Regions from separate parts of the Neobacillus sp. SRL179 genome, predicted to be linked through region 1. Evidence: a T-box and tRNA genes for the amino acid it is inferred to sense, from the RefSeq annotation. Region 1 holds a T-box; the other holds one or more tRNA genes.
What was found. The T-box of region 1 lies ahead of AC4E8C_RS16955 (glycine--tRNA ligase). A T-box ahead of a tRNA ligase gene usually reads a tRNA of that ligase, here a tRNA-Gly.
Positions count from the first base shown of each region.

Region 2: it encodes a tRNA-Gly, which carries the amino acid that the T-box ahead of AC4E8C_RS16955 (glycine--tRNA ligase) is inferred to sense. The anticodon was not compared.

Region 1 is NZ_OZ481792.1:3,417,556-3,425,323, reverse strand. It holds gene ybeY (rRNA maturation RNase YbeY) at 1-114, shown strand, start outside; gene AC4E8C_RS16980 (diacylglycerol kinase family protein) at 92-478, shown strand; gene AC4E8C_RS16975 (cytidine deaminase) at 681-1,082, shown strand; gene era (GTPase Era) at 1,072-1,992, shown strand; gene AC4E8C_RS16965 (YqzL family protein) at 2,152-2,295, shown strand; gene recO (DNA repair protein RecO) at 2,330-3,082, shown strand; T-box leader at 3,136-3,326, shown strand; gene AC4E8C_RS16955 (glycine--tRNA ligase) at 3,385-4,767, shown strand; gene ccpN (transcriptional regulator CcpN) at 4,890-5,522, shown strand; gene AC4E8C_RS16945 (pyruvate, water dikinase regulatory protein) at 5,557-6,366, shown strand; gene dnaG (DNA primase) at 6,981-7,768, shown strand, end outside.
Region 2 is NZ_OZ481792.1:1,190,959-1,198,726, forward strand. It holds tRNA gene AC4E8C_RS05835 (tRNA-Leu) at 2-87, shown strand; tRNA gene AC4E8C_RS05840 (tRNA-Leu) at 111-192, shown strand; gene AC4E8C_RS05845 (NADP-dependent oxidoreductase) at 267-1,202, opposite strand; tRNA gene AC4E8C_RS05850 (tRNA-Gly) at 1,403-1,476, shown strand; gene AC4E8C_RS05855 (B3/B4 domain-containing protein) at 1,690-2,361, opposite strand; gene queG (tRNA epoxyqueuosine(34) reductase QueG) at 2,469-3,602, shown strand; gene AC4E8C_RS05865 (amidase domain-containing protein) at 3,688-4,563, shown strand; gene trmL (tRNA (uridine(34)/cytosine(34)/5-carboxymethylaminomethyluridine(34)-2'-O)-methyltransferase TrmL) at 4,627-5,100, shown strand; gene nfsA (oxygen-insensitive NADPH nitroreductase) at 5,155-5,904, shown strand; gene AC4E8C_RS05880 (PrkA family serine protein kinase) at 6,277-7,768, shown strand, end outside.

The DNA of each region.
Region 1 (7,768 bases):
GCGGTTCATGGTTTTCTCCACCTTTTAGGTTATGACCATATGACTCCTGAAGATGAGAAGGAAATGTTCACATTGCAAAAGGAAATTTTAAATGATTATGGACTCACAAGATAAACGTCCAATATTTTCGTTTATTCATTCATTTAAGTTTGCTTTAATGGGCATCTTAACGGCACTTAAAAAGGAACGAAACATGCGGTTCCACCTAGTATGTTCAATGCTTGTGCTGATGATTTCCTTTTATTTATCTATTACAAAAATAGAGTGGGTCCTCATCCTTTTCGCCATTGGAGGGATGTTTGTTCTGGAATTAATCAATACCGCTATTGAACGAGTGGTGGATCTCGTTACAAGCGAATATCATCCACTTGCCAAACAGGCTAAGGATATTGCAGCAGGAGCTGTATTGGTTTATGCTGTTATCTCAGTGGTAATTGGAATTATCATCTTTTTACCATATCTTCACCACTTGTTTTAAAGGAAATCCTAGGTCTAATTTGAAAAAGGAAATCAAATTAGATAAAATGACATAATTAACTTTTAGTTAAAGATGGTAATTATGAGAAAATTCTAATTTTTAAAAATTTTTATATTACTTTTTTGCTACAACTAATGATTTTCTCTTAATTATGCTGTAAAATAAAGAAACAGCAGAACCTTGCTGGAAGGGAAGAGTTTTTGTGAATATCGAAAGATTAATTGAAGAAGCAAAAAAAGCAAGAGAAAGAGCATATGTTCCATATTCAAGGTTTGGTGTTGGAGCAGCCCTTTTAACAACAGATGGAAAAGTATATCACGGCTGTAATATTGAAAATGCCGCATATAGTATGTGCAACTGCGCTGAGCGAACCGCCCTTTTTAAGGCATACTCAGAAGGTGATCGCGATTTTCAGATGCTAGCAGTTATTGCCGATACTGATCGCCCTTGTTCCCCTTGTGGTGCGTGCAGACAAGTAATTTCAGAATTATGCCCAAGTGACATGAAGGTCGTCCTAACAAACCTTAAAGGTGATACGAAAGAACTGACAGTAGCAGAGTTATTGCCAGGTGCCTTTGCACCGGAGGATTTACATGGTGAATAATGGGAATGGAAACGCATACAAGTCAGGATTTATTTCGATCATCGGACGGCCAAATGTGGGGAAATCCACCTTTTTAAATCGAGTAATTGGTCAAAAAATAGCCATTATGAGTGATAAACCGCAGACCACACGCAATAAAATTCAAGGTGTATTATCACAAACAGACGCTCAAATGATTTTCATTGATACACCTGGTATCCATAAACCAAAACATAAACTGGGCGATTTTATGATGAAGGTTGCACAAAATACACTAAAAGAAGTTGATTTAATTTTATTTATGGTAAATGCGGAAGAAGGATTTGGCCGTGGTGAAGAATTTATCTTAGAAAAATTTAAAACAGTAAACACACCAATCTTTCTTGTAATTAATAAAATTGATCAAATTCATCCAGATAATTTGTTGCCTATTATAGAATCGTATAAAGAAAAATATGATTTTAAAGAAATCGTTCCTATATCAGCCCTTGAAGGAAATAATGTGGATCGTCTTTTGGAGCAAATAAAAGGCTTTCTACCAGAGGGACCGCAATATTATCCCGCTGACCAGGTAACCGATCATCCAGAGCGATTCATTATTACAGAATTAATAAGGGAGAAAGCGCTGCACTTAACTAGGGAAGAAATCCCCCATTCATTAGCGGTTGTTCTTGATAAAATGGAGCGGCGAGAAGATAAAGATATTATTAATGTTATGGCAACAATTATTGTGGAGAGAGATTCACAAAAGGGTATCATAATTGGAAAGCAAGGCAGCATGCTGAAAGAAATCGGTAAGCGGGCCCGGACCGATATTGAAAATCTACTAGGGTCAAAAGTGTTTTTAGAACTATGGGTTAAAGTTCAAAAGGATTGGCGTAATAAGATGTCCCAACTCCGTGATTATGGCTTTAATGAAGATGAATATTAAAAATCAACCCTAATTACAATATTATCTGACAGATAAGATTATGCATGGACAACATTAACAATTATTTCGTCTTATGATTTTAGCTAAGGCAGGCTATGATATTAATAAGGTTTGGGAGTAACTTTAGGCTAGTCTAAATAATGAAAGGTGGGGTTTTCGATGATGGATTTTACGTGGAAAGTATTCCTTCAGACAGGTAATATTGACACATATCTTCTCTTCAAAGAACTTGAGAAGGAAAACCAAGAAATACCCGGAAATCAGAGTGAAGAGCTAGCACAAATAGATTTTCCCGTTTCATAAGTTTGTTTTTGCGTAATTTAAGAAGGTGACAATGATGCTTCAGAAATGTGAAGGCATCGTGATTAGAACGACAGATTATGGTGAAAATAATAAAATAGTGACCCTATATACAAGGGAATGGGGAAAGATTGGTGTAATGGCTCGTGGAGCCAAAAAGCCTAATAGCCGTCTTTCCGCCATTACCCAGCTTTTTACACATGGATATTTTCTATTGCAAAGAGGGTCTGGCCTAGGGAGTTTACAGCAAGGGGAAATTAATACTTCTATGCGTTCAATAGGGGAAGATATCTTTTTAACGGCGTATGCAAGTTATATTGTTGAATTAACCGATAAATGTACAGAAGATCATAAGCCCAATCCCTACCATTTTGAATTGCTTTTTCAAACATTACATTACATGAATGAAGGCTACGACCCGGATATTCTCATGAATATATATGAGATGAAAATGTTAAATGTAATGGGTATGCACCCTATTTTAAATCAGTGTTCCGTTTGTGGGAGTACAGACGGACATTTTTCTTTTTCGATTCGTGAAGGTGGATTAATTTGCCATCGTTGTCTAGGTAAGGATCCTTATCATTTTAAATTATCACCAGCTGCAGTAAAATTATTACGGCTCTTTTATCATATTGATCTTTCAAGGTTAGGAAATATTTCTGTTAAAGAAGAAACAAAGGCTGAATTAAAAAAAGTTATAACAGCCTATTATGAAGAATACTCAGGTCTTCATCTCAAAACAAAGAAGTTTTTAGATTCAATGGATCAATTTCGAAATCTCTTATAACCAACTTGTTGACAATGTTTGGAGTTTTCGTTACTATTTCTTTAATTAATAAAATAGTTGCTGTGACGGAAAGTAGTAATTGGTCCTCTCTATAGAAGCGAACCTAGGATGGTGTGAGCTAGGGTATAGAGTCCCAATGAAGGCGTTCCTGAGCGATAAGTTGTTGTTTTGACACAACACATTCAAGGAGGCTGCTTTTTTAGCAGCAAATAGGGTGGAACCGCGGGTAACTCTCGTCCCTATGCTTAAATTTAAGCATAGAGGCGAGAGTTTTTTATTTTTAATGAAAAGGAGCAAAAAAAATGAATGTAACAATGGATCAAATTGTTTCGCACGCCAAGCACAGAGGATTTATCTTTCCAGGTTCAGAGATATATGGAGGTCTTGCAAACACTTGGGATTACGGCCCTTTAGGCGTCGAATTTAAAAATAATATAAAGCAAGCTTGGTGGAAAAAATTTGTTCAAGAGTCCCCTTACAATGTGGGCTTAGATGCAAGTATCCTAATGAACCCAAGAACTTGGGAAGCATCTGGCCATATTGGTAACTTTAATGATCCGATGATTGATTGTAAAAATTGTAAAGCTCGTCACCGTGCAGATAAATTAATTGAAAATGCACTTGAAGCAAAAGGAATCGAAATGGTTGTTGATGGATTACCATTTGAAAAAATGGAAGAACTCATTAAAGAACATCAGATTGCCTGCCCTGATTGTGGCAGCCATGATTTTACAGGGATTCGTCAATTCAATTTAATGTTTAAAACTTTCCAAGGCGTAACAGAAACTAGTACAAACGAAATCTTCCTTCGCCCAGAAACGGCACAAGGTATTTTTGTTAATTTTAAAAATGTACAACGGACAATGAGAAAGAAATTACCATTTGGGATTGCACAAATAGGAAAAAGTTTCCGTAATGAAATAACTCCAGGTAATTTTACCTTCCGTACTAGAGAGTTTGAACAAATGGAACTTGAATTTTTCTGTAAACCAGGTGATGAGCTAAAATGGTTCGATTACTGGAAGCAATATGCAGAACAATGGTTACTGTCATTAGGACTGACAAAAGAGAATTTAAGACTTCGCGATCATTCCGAAGATGAACTTTCCCATTATAGTAACGCAACGACGGACTTTGAATTTAAATTCCCATTCGGCTGGGGAGAATTATGGGGTGTGGCATCAAGGACTGATTATGATTTAAAACAACATATGGAGTTTTCAGGTGAAGATTTCCATTACCTTGACCCAGAAACAAACGAAAAGTATGTCCCATTCTGTATTGAACCATCACTTGGTGCAGATCGCGTCACACTTGCATTTTTAATAGATGCCTACGATGAGGAGCAATTAGAGGATGGTACATCAAGAACTGTTATGCATTTCCACCCAGCCTTGGCGCCGTTTAAAGCAGCCATTCTTCCTTTATCAAAAAAATTGTCTGAGGAGGCAAAAGAGGTATTTGCCACTTTATCTAAGTATTTCACTGTGGATTATGATGAAGCGGGTTCAATTGGTAAACGGTACCGCCGCCATGATGAAATTGGCACACCATATTGTATTACGTATGACTTTGATTCAAAAGAAGACCATATGGTTACGATACGTGATCGGGACACGATGGAACAAAAACGGGTTGCCATTTCAGAGCTTGTAAACTTCCTTCAAGAGAAGATGGCTTTCTAAGAAGAGGCGCGGGTAACCGCGCCTTTTGTTTATAGTGAACAGGAAATAGATTTCAAATAGTTAGTAGTATATAATTACCCTATAGACAATTATATATTTATTTTGTTAAAAGGTATTTTAAGGTGGTGAGGACAATCGAACTGACTAAACGCCAAGAACATATATTGCAAATAGTTAAAGATAACGGTCCGATTACAGGGGAGCAAATTGCTGAACAATTGAGTTTAACTAGGGCGACCTTAAGGCCGGATCTTGCTATTTTAACGATGGCTGGATTTTTGGATGCAAGGCCGCGAGTTGGTTATTTCTATACGGGTAAGTCTGGTACTCAACTATTAACAGAAAATTTGCAAAAAATTTATGTGAAAGATTATCAGTCTATTCCTGTAGTAGTAAGTGAGAATGTATCTGTTTACGATGCGATTTGCACCATGTTTCTTGAGGATGTGGGAACATTATTTGTAGTTGATCAAAACTCCAGCCTTGTTGGTGTTTTATCAAGAAAGGATTTACTTCGTGCAAGCATTGGAAAACAAGAGCTTATAAGTATTCCTGTCAATATCATTATGACTAGGATGCCCAACATAGCAATGTGTGAACGGGAAGATTTATTAATTGATGTTGCCAAAAAGCTAATTGAAAAACAAATCGATGCCTTACCGATTGTTAAAAAGTCAGAAAATGGGTACGAAGTAATTGGCCGAGTAACCAAAACCAATATTACCAAAGCCTTTGTAGCTCTTGGCGATGAATAAAAAAATATCTTGATAGAGGAGCTGTTTTGGGAGAATGAGTTTGCCTATCATCTATGTTGTATCAGATTCAGTGGGGGAGACGGCTGAATTAGTGACAAAAGCTGCAATAAGCCAGTTTAATGGTTCAGGTATGACATTAAAAAGATTTCCCTATGTAGAGGACAAGGAACATATTGATGAAGTAGTGTCCCTTGTTTCAAATGATAAAGGCATGATTGCTTATACACTAGTCAAACCGGAAATTCGTACATATTTGAAGGAAAAAGCAGATGAAGAAGGTATCCAAGCAGTTGATTTAATTGGTCCTATCATCGATCAAATTCAAGTTTTTAGCGGGAAAACACCATTATGTGAACCAGGCTTGGTTAGAAAGCTGGATGAAGATTACTTTAAAAAAATCGAAGCAATTGAATTTGCGGTAAAATATGACGATGGACGTGACCCGAGAGGGCTTTTAAAGGCGGATATTGTTCTAATTGGAGTGTCAAGAACCTCCAAGACACCACTATCACAATACTTGGCCCATAAACGCTTAAAAGTGGCAAATGTTCCACTTGTCCCAGAAGTGGACCCACCTGAAGAACTTTATAAGATTCCAGTCAATAAATGTTTTGGATTGAAAATCAGTCCTGAAAAGTTAAACAATATCAGAAGAGAACGATTAATTTCATTAGGATTAAATGATCAAGCAAGCTATGCTAATATCGAAAGAATCAAAGAAGAGCTAACTTTTTTTGAAAAAGTGGTCAATAAGATTAATTGTCCAGTAATTGATGTAACAAATAAGGCGGTGGAAGAGACTGCCAATGTTATCTTAAATTATATTTATAAGGGCAGACCTTGACACATAATCTTGATTATGTGTCTTTTATGTTTGAAAAAAAGAAGAAAAAAATTATGGCAAAATGATAATAAATGTACTATAATAAAAAATTGTGATAAAAAAATATCTTTTTAGGTTTAGAGTTGCATTGGAACGAATAAACTATTTATTGTTAGATGTCAAGGCAGCCCTATAAAAAAAATTCGACATAAATCCTTTTATAAAAGTTATCTCTTTAAGAAGGAATATGCGGAGTGATGTAGAATTAATACTTATGTAAAAGGCAAATCGACTATTTTGTCGATACAGATTCTTGCCCGATTAAAAGAGGAGATTGTCGAAAGTTCTTCCGAGTTTCCCGTTGAAGTTTTTTTATTGCTTCCTATGATCACCATGTCAAAAATAAGACGACTACATATGCAACATGGAAATATGTTGATACTGGGAAGGAAGCAGCTGAATTGTTCATTTTGAACCATGCAAGTAAGGAGATATTGTCACTGAAAAGGCCCAAAATCTCTTTCACTCTAAAGATCGAGTAAGTTTTATGACAAAATTAACAAAAAATTTGTCGAAATTTGCAGGAATATAATGATTGCCTGCCGAATACGTGTAATACAAATGGAGATGTTTTCATGGCAGATCGTATTGCCGAAGAAAAGATTGACCAAATTCGTCAGGCTGTTGATATAGTTGAAGTTATCAGCGACTATGTTCAACTGAAGAAACAAGGGCGAAATTACTTCGGACTATGTCCTTTCCATGGAGAGAGTACACCATCCTTTTCAGTATCACCTGACAAACAGATTTTCCATTGCTTTGGATGCGGAGCTGGGGGGAATGTATTTTCTTTTTTGATGGAGCTAGAAGGAATATCATTTCAAGAGGCCGCCATCAAACTCGCTGAGAAGGTAAATATTGAACTTGAAATTAGTTTATCTTCAGCTGTTGGCGGGAAAAAGGTTTCCAAAGAGTATCAATCCATGCTGGACGCACATGAGCTGTTAAGGAAATTTTATCATCACCTTCTTGTAAATACAAAAGAAGGACAGCATGCTTTAGAGTATTTATTAGGAAGAGGCTTTACCCAGGAATCGATTGATAAGTTTCAAATTGGCTATTCCTTAAATTCATGGGATTTTGTCGTGAAGTTCCTAACTAAAAGGGATTTTTCACCAGAATGGATGGAGAAAGCTGGATTAATTATCAAACGAGAGAGGGACGAGACGTATTTTGATCGATTTAGGGATCGAATTATGTTTCCAATTTTTGACCGTCATGGTAATACGATTGCTTTTTCAGGGAGATCACTAGGGGCTGAAGAACCCAAATATTTAAATAGTCCCGAAACAGCAATCTTTAATAAAAGTAAAATTTTATATAATTATCACTTGGCTAAACCAAGTATAAAAAAAATGCAGCA
Region 2 (7,768 bases), 2.2 Mb from region 1:
CGCCGGGGTGGCGGAACTGGCAGACGCACAGGACTTAAAATCCTGCGGTAGGTGACTACCGTACCGGTTCGATTCCGGTCCTCGGCATTGCTTTACAAAAAATTAATTACGCCGGTGTGGCGGAATTGGCAGACGCGCACGACTCAAAATCGTGTTCCGTGAGGAGTGTCGGTTCGACCCCGACCACCGGTATAATGAGACTGCTTGCCAAGCAGTGGGAAAAGCGTCCCTTACATTTTGTAAGGGACGTTTTTTATTTCTTTATTTTAACTTATATTAATAACAATTTTCCCCTTGGCATGGTGGCTTTCACTAAGGGCGTGAGCCTCTTTAATTCCCTCCTCACTTAAGGGGAATCTGTGTCCGATAATGACTTTAACTTTCTTTTGCTCTAACAGGTCAGCGATTATTCCTAGCTGTTCTCCGTTTGGAATAAGCCAAACCAATCTGGATTCTATTTTTTTCATTCCAGCTTTTTCTTTGTCTGGTTCAGAAACAATAGATGCTAGTTTTCCGCCTTCCTTTAGAATGCTAAAGCTCTTTTCCTGATTCTCTCCTCCTAAGGAATCAAGTACAAAATCAAAATCGTGAAGAACTGTTTCAAAATCCTCTTTTTTATAATCAATAACCACATCTGCACCAAGTGATTTTAAAAATTCGATATTATGGGTTCCTGCTGTTGTGGCAACATAGGCACCGGCATTTTTAGCAAATTGAATGGCAAATGTTCCAACGCCGCCGGCTCCTGCATGAATCAGCACCTTATCACCTCGTTTGACTTGTCCAAAATCAAAAAGGCATTGCCATGCCGTTAATCCAGCGAGTGGAACACAAGCTGCTTCTTCAAAACTTATTGAATCGGGAATTTTTGCGAGCAGATGAGCGTCAACGGCGGTATATTCTGCATAGGTTCCTCTATTAGTTGTTTCTGGTCTGGCAAATACCCGATCACCTTTTTTAAAATTAAGGACATTTTCACCAAGCATATCGACTGTCCCAGCTGCATCCCAGCCTAATATAATTGGAAATTCAAAAGGCAGCATTCCTCTTAAATATCCTTCACGCAGCTTCCAATCGATAGGGTTTATAGAGCTGGCATGGAGCTTAATAATTACTTGATCTTGTCCAGGTGAAGGTTTTTGAATCTCCCTTTCCTTTATCTGGTCTTTCCCGCCATATTCATCAATAATAATTGCTTTCATAGCAACCTCCTAAATAACTATAGATAACCCTCATAATATGTTCAAATTGGGTCTTTCAAATCCATTCAAAGGGAGCATTTTTATTCACTAGAATGAAAAATCGACAAATTTCGCAAAATCTACTTGACGATTAACGTAGTAATGTGTAATATTATTTAAGTCAGTTCATTCATCACTTTGACACATATTTCAACAAAAATGCGGGTGTAGTTTACTGGTAAAACCTCAGCCTTCCAAGCTGATGTAGTGGGTTCGATTCCCATCACCCGCTCCATACATATTAACTAACGCAGTGTATCGTTACATAAGAGAACGATGCATTGCGTTTTTTTATATTGGCTTTGTAAAAGAAGATGTTGATTTTGCATCCAGCCAATGAGGGACTAATCGCATCGGAAACTCGCCTGATTAGTCTTTCATCAAGTCTATGAAGGAATAATCCTAATAATCAACTATGTTACTTAACTTTATATAAAAAAAGATGCCCCTAACGGCATCCAATAATTTTGAAGGAACTATCTCCCCCATGGACCTGAGTAAACATGTTCATTAATGATTCAGTGAGCTTTTGAGCCTTTTCGTAATCAGTCGTGGGTCGCAGGTAAATGAGCTGCATGGCATTTTTAGTAGCAACTGTTACTTGGGTTCTTTCGGAGTCGACAAAAGGACTTCCAAACGGTCCGAGTTGATCAGAAGCTATAATAAGTTGGTCTAAGGAGTTCGTTCTTCCGTTAAGACCCAAGTACGACTCACCCGCTTCACCGATACGGGTTTCCACTGGTCCCTGCATTAAATCAAGATCGTAGATGCCAATTGGCACTTGATACTGCAAGGAGAAAAAATTATTAATATCAATCGCACTGTGAACAGAAGAAAGATAATTTTGTTTTTGAACTCTGCGAAATAATGCTTCAGAAGAAGGCCGATAGCGGTTGGGGTCTTTACCAATTGTTTTAAAAATGGCTCGCCATTCTTGTATGCCAGGCAGGTCTGTAACATGAGCATCTTCTAAATCAAAAAAGATTGATTCTTGAAAAAGCTGGAGCCTGCCTTTAATCATTTGAGGTGAAGATCCTACCGTTATATTATGGTATTCAATTACCCCAAGCTTAAAATGAGGAAAAAGCTCAGTAATCACTGATGAAAGTTGAATTTCCAACCATTCCACCTCCAAAATTTATTGAAAATAGTTTATCATAAATAGATGTGCTACTAATAACTTTAACAACTTAAATAGATGAACAATGGTAGAGAGGAGGGATTCAGGTGGATGTAAGTAAATTCAAAGCAGAACTTATCAGCTACAGTAAAGAAATTGGAATTGATAAAATTGGTTTTACAACGGCTGAGCCATTTATGGAATTGAAAAATAGATTAGTGAGACAGCAGGAACTCGGCTATCAATCGGGTTTTGAAGAACCGGATATTGATAAACGTGTCACACCTTCAATGCTGCTTGAAGAACCACGTTCGATCATTTCAATTGCCTTAGCCTACCCATCCAAAATGACAGAATCGGTGAAAGGCAAGAAGGGTGAGAGGAGGGGCATATTTAGCAGATCCTCCTGGGGACTTGATTATCATCATATCCTTAAGGACAGACTTAAAAAGCTGGAGGATTTTATTTTATTGAAGGTCCCTGAGGCACGCTTAAAATCAATGGTCGATACGGGAGAACTTTCCGATCGAGCTGTTGCAGAACGCGCGGGGATTGGCTGGAGCGGGAAGAACTGTGCGATTATTACTCCTGAATTTGGCTCATATGTTTATATTGGTGAAATGATTACAAGTATCCCTTTTGAGTCTGACACTCCAATCGAAGACCAATGTGGTTCTTGCACTAAATGTTTAGAGGCATGTCCAACAGGAGCTTTGGTCCAAGGCGGACAGATTAATGCTCAGCGTTGTATTTCCTTCTTAACACAAACAAAAGGATTTATCCCAGACGAATTTAGGGAGAAGATTGGTAACCGTGTCTATGGCTGTGATTCCTGTCAAACAGCGTGCCCGGCGAATAAGGGGAAAAACTTTCACTTTCATAGTGAAATGGAATCAGATCCGGAAGTAACAAAACCGTTATTAAAACCTATCCTAACTTTAAGCAATCGTGAATTTAAAAATAAGTTTGGCACTGTTTCAGGATCATGGAGAGGAAAAAAGCCAATCCAACGGAATGCAATCATTGCACTTGCCCATTTTAAAGATGAAACGGCCATACCTGACTTAATCAAAGTATTAGAAAATGAAGCAAGTCCAGTTTCAAGAGGAACCGCTGCCTGGGCATTAGGAAAGATTGGCGGAATGACCGCTCGTGCGGCATTATTAAAAGCAAAAGACAGTGAATCAGATAGTAATGTCCAAACAGAAATTGAAAAGGGATTAAGCCTCATTCAAGGATAAGGACCAAACCAATTTTGGTTTAGCCCTTTTTTTATGGTTAATTTCTTTCTCCCCTCATATGAATGAAAAGAGGGGAGGAGTATTAATGCAAGAACTACTTCAGGATTTATTTGAAAAGAGATTAGATCAATTTGTTTCCAATAAGCGAAACCTAAAAATATTTTTTCCTAAAGCTGAACAGAAACTAGCTTTACTAGCAAAAAGGTCTGCAGAAATTGTAAAAGTAAAGGCAGCAGGAAAAATAATGGAGGTATCCACTGAAGAGGAATTTCAAACGATACACTACCAAACCCATTATCAGTATTTAATAAAGCAAAAGGACAAAATATATATGGAAGAAGAATTGGAAGACAGAGTGGCTAAGTTTTATAAAGAAGCATTGGTGATGGATGAGGAAATCGTTCCGAACCTTGACCAAGATTTAGATCATGAACCCATTCTACCTGACCTTCCTGACTATGATGAACGGTTGAGCTATCAATATAATCGTTTGAAAGCTGTCCAATACGCGGAACGCTGGTGGAACAGCTATAATCCTGCATATAAAAAATTTGAAAATGATTGTACTAACTTTATCTCCCAATGTCTGCATGTTGGCGGGGCACCGATGAGAGGCTATCCTAATCGTGGTTCCGGCTGGTGGTTACGAACAAATAACTGGAGCTATAGTTGGGCCATTGCCAATTCTCTGCGCTTATACTTACCTAATTCCAAAAGTGGCTTAAGGGCTAGGGAAGTCAGTAGCCCTGAGCAGTTATTATTGGGAGACGTTATTTGCTATGATTTTGAAGGGGATGGACGGTTTAACCATAATACCATTGTTACAGGTAAAGATGCTGATGGAATGCCTTTAGTGAATGCCCATACGTATAATAGCCGGATGCGGTACTGGGCATATGAGGACTCATCGGCCTATACACCCAATATCAAATATAAATTTTATTCCATCATGGACGCATGATTCTTGAAAGCATAAGTCAGAGTGGTATAATTGCCTTTAGAGTTTTTATCAGAGGTGAATTTTTTGTCTAACCATATAGTTTTATATCAGCCACAAATCCCTTCTAATACTGGCAACATCGCTCGAACTTGTGCAGGAACTGACACTAGTTTACATCTCATTCGGCCCTTCGGCTTTTCAACGGATGATAAGATGTTAAAAAGAGCGGGATTGGATTATTGGCAATACGTTACTATTACTTCCTATGATTCCTTAGACGAGTTTTATGAAAAAAATGCAGGTGGAAAGTTTTTTTATATAACGAGGTTTGGCCAAAAGCATTTTACTGACTTTGATTATAGTGACCCGTCTAAAGATTATTATTTTATTTTTGGGCGGGAAACTACAGGTTTGCCAAAGGATGTTATTGAAAAGAATAAGGATACAGTGATGAGAATTCCAATGAATGAAAATATTCGCTCCTTAAATTTATCTAATACTGCTGCGATTCTTATTTATGAAGCATTGCGGCAACAAGACTATCCACATCTCAAATAAAATACAGAGGCCCACAACATGGGTCTCTTTTTAAAAAAGAAAGGAGGAAAGCCCATGAATGAGGTCATTGCAACCATTCTCAATCATCGCTCTATCCGTTATTTTGAGGACAAGCCGTTAACAGATGAGCAGATTAAAACAATCGTATCTTGTGCCCAAGCAGCCGCAACATCTAGTTTTATACAAGCATATTCCATTATAGGAATTAAAGATAAGGAAAAGAAGGAAAGATTAGCTGAACTAGCTGGGAATCAGGAATACGTTGCAAAAAATGGTCACTTTTTTGTTTTCTGTGCAGATCTTTATCGACATACTGTAATTGGGGAAAGAGAGCAAAAAAATGTTACCCCTGCACTAGAAAGTACAGAAAAATTTATGGTCGCTCTAATCGATACAGCATTAGCTGCACAAAATGCCGTAATGGCCGCTGAGTCTATGGGGTTAGGAATATGTTACATAGGTGGAATCCGTAATAACTTAGAAGAAGTAAAAAAACTGTTAAAAATTCCAGATCGAGTTATTCCAATATTTGGACTCGCAGTCGGATACCCGGCTGCCATTACTGATCAAAAACCAAGACTGCCATTTGAGCATATTTACCATGAGGATGAATATGAGCAAGATAGGGAGATCTATAATAGTCAACTTATTCAATATGATGAATTGATTTCACAATACTATGACAACCGGACAGGCGGGCAAAGAAAAGACCGCTGGACCGAACAAATTGCCAATATGCTCGAAAGAAAAAATAGGATGTATATGAAGGAGTTTATTCAAAGTAATAAACTGGATAAACAATAAAAAATGACTGCCACCTAAGGCAGTCATTTTTTATTGACAATTGAATATCATGATTAGAAGCAGATAAGATGGTAAAACAGGATTACTTATTTGTACCTGGTTTGTCATTATATCCTGCTGTAAAGATTGCTGCTAAAAATGCAATCATGACTAAAATAACGATGAATGTATTCATGTTATGTAATTCCCCCTTGACATACATTTTTCACATATATTTTTATTATAGCCTAACTTAAAAAAATGAAAAGAGCAATATTCCTAATATCTAAATAAAAAAGATAGACACTAACTCTCATTGGTTACGCATGTTCAAGTTGCTTAGTGCATAGAGTATATTAATCGTCTCTGACAAAGCTACAGGGGGAGGGCCTTATGGATATTTTAAAAAAGATTGAGACATATCGAGAAAATGAGGAAAAACTTCGTTGGGAAGGATCATTTGGAGACTATTTGCTGTTGCTAAAAGAGAAGCCATGGGTTGCACAATCAGCACATTCACGAGTTTATAATATGATAAAGGATGCTGGAATTGAAGAGGAAAAAGAGGCGAGAAAGTACAATTTCTTTAGTAATCAATTATTTGGTTTAGAGGAATCACTAGAACGTCTTGTGGAAGAATACTTCCATCCAGCAGCGAAAAGGCTTGATGTTAGAAAACGGATCTTACTGTTAATGGGCCCAGTTAGTGGTGGTAAATCAACACTGGTGACGATGTTAAAAAGAGGTTTAGAACAATATTCTCGCACTGATAGAGGTTCTGTGTTTGCTATTAAGGGATGCCCAATGCATGAAGATCCCCTGCATTTAATTCCACATCATTTACGCAGTGATTTTTTGGAAGAGTATGGCATCCGCATAGAAGGGAATCTATCGCCGTTAAATATGATGCGGCTTGAACAGGAGTATGGCGGCAGAATTGAAGATGTATTAGTGGAGAGAATCTTTTTCTCCGAAGATAAACGAACGGGAATCGGGACCTTTAGTCCATCAGATCCAAAATCCCAAGACATTGCCGATTTAACCGGAAGCATTGACTTTTCAACCATTGCCGAGTTTGGTTCAGAATCTGATCCTCGAGCCTATCGATTTGACGGAGAGCTGAACAAAGCCAACCGCGGTATGATGGAATTCCAGGAAATGTTAAAATGTGATGAAAAGTTCCTTTGGCACTTACTGTCATTAACACAGGAAGGGAATTTCAAAGCCGGCCGGTTCGCATTAATTTCAGCCGATGAGCTCATTGTCGCTCACACGAATGAAACTGAATACCGGTCATTTATTTCTAACAAAAAGAATGAAGCACTCCATTCCAGGATTATTGTCATGCCGATTCCGTATAACTTAAAGGTTTCCCAAGAAGAACGAATATATGAAAAAATGATCCGTGAAAGTGATGTGTCTGATGTTCATATTGCCCCCCACACACTAAAAGTGGCCGCAATGTTTACGATTTTAACTCGTTTAAAGGAACCGAAAAAAGGTGACATTGATTTAGTGAAGAAAATGCGCCTCTATGATGGGGAAAACGTGGAAGGATATAATCATTCAGACGTTGATGAGCTTAAGAAGGAGTATCCGGATGAAGGAATGAGTGGAATTGATCCACGGTATGTCATAAACCGGATTTCCTCGACAATCATAAGGAAAGAAGTGCCTTCTCTTAATGCTTTAGATGTTTTAAGGTCATTAAAAGACGGGCTTGATCAGCATCCGTCTATCACCACAGAGCTAAAAGAACGGTATTTAAATTATATTGGAATAGCACGGAAAGAGTATGACACGATTGCTAAGAATGAAGTTCAAAAAGCATTTGTCTATTCATACGAAGAATCTGCTATAACATTAATGAACAATTATCTTGATA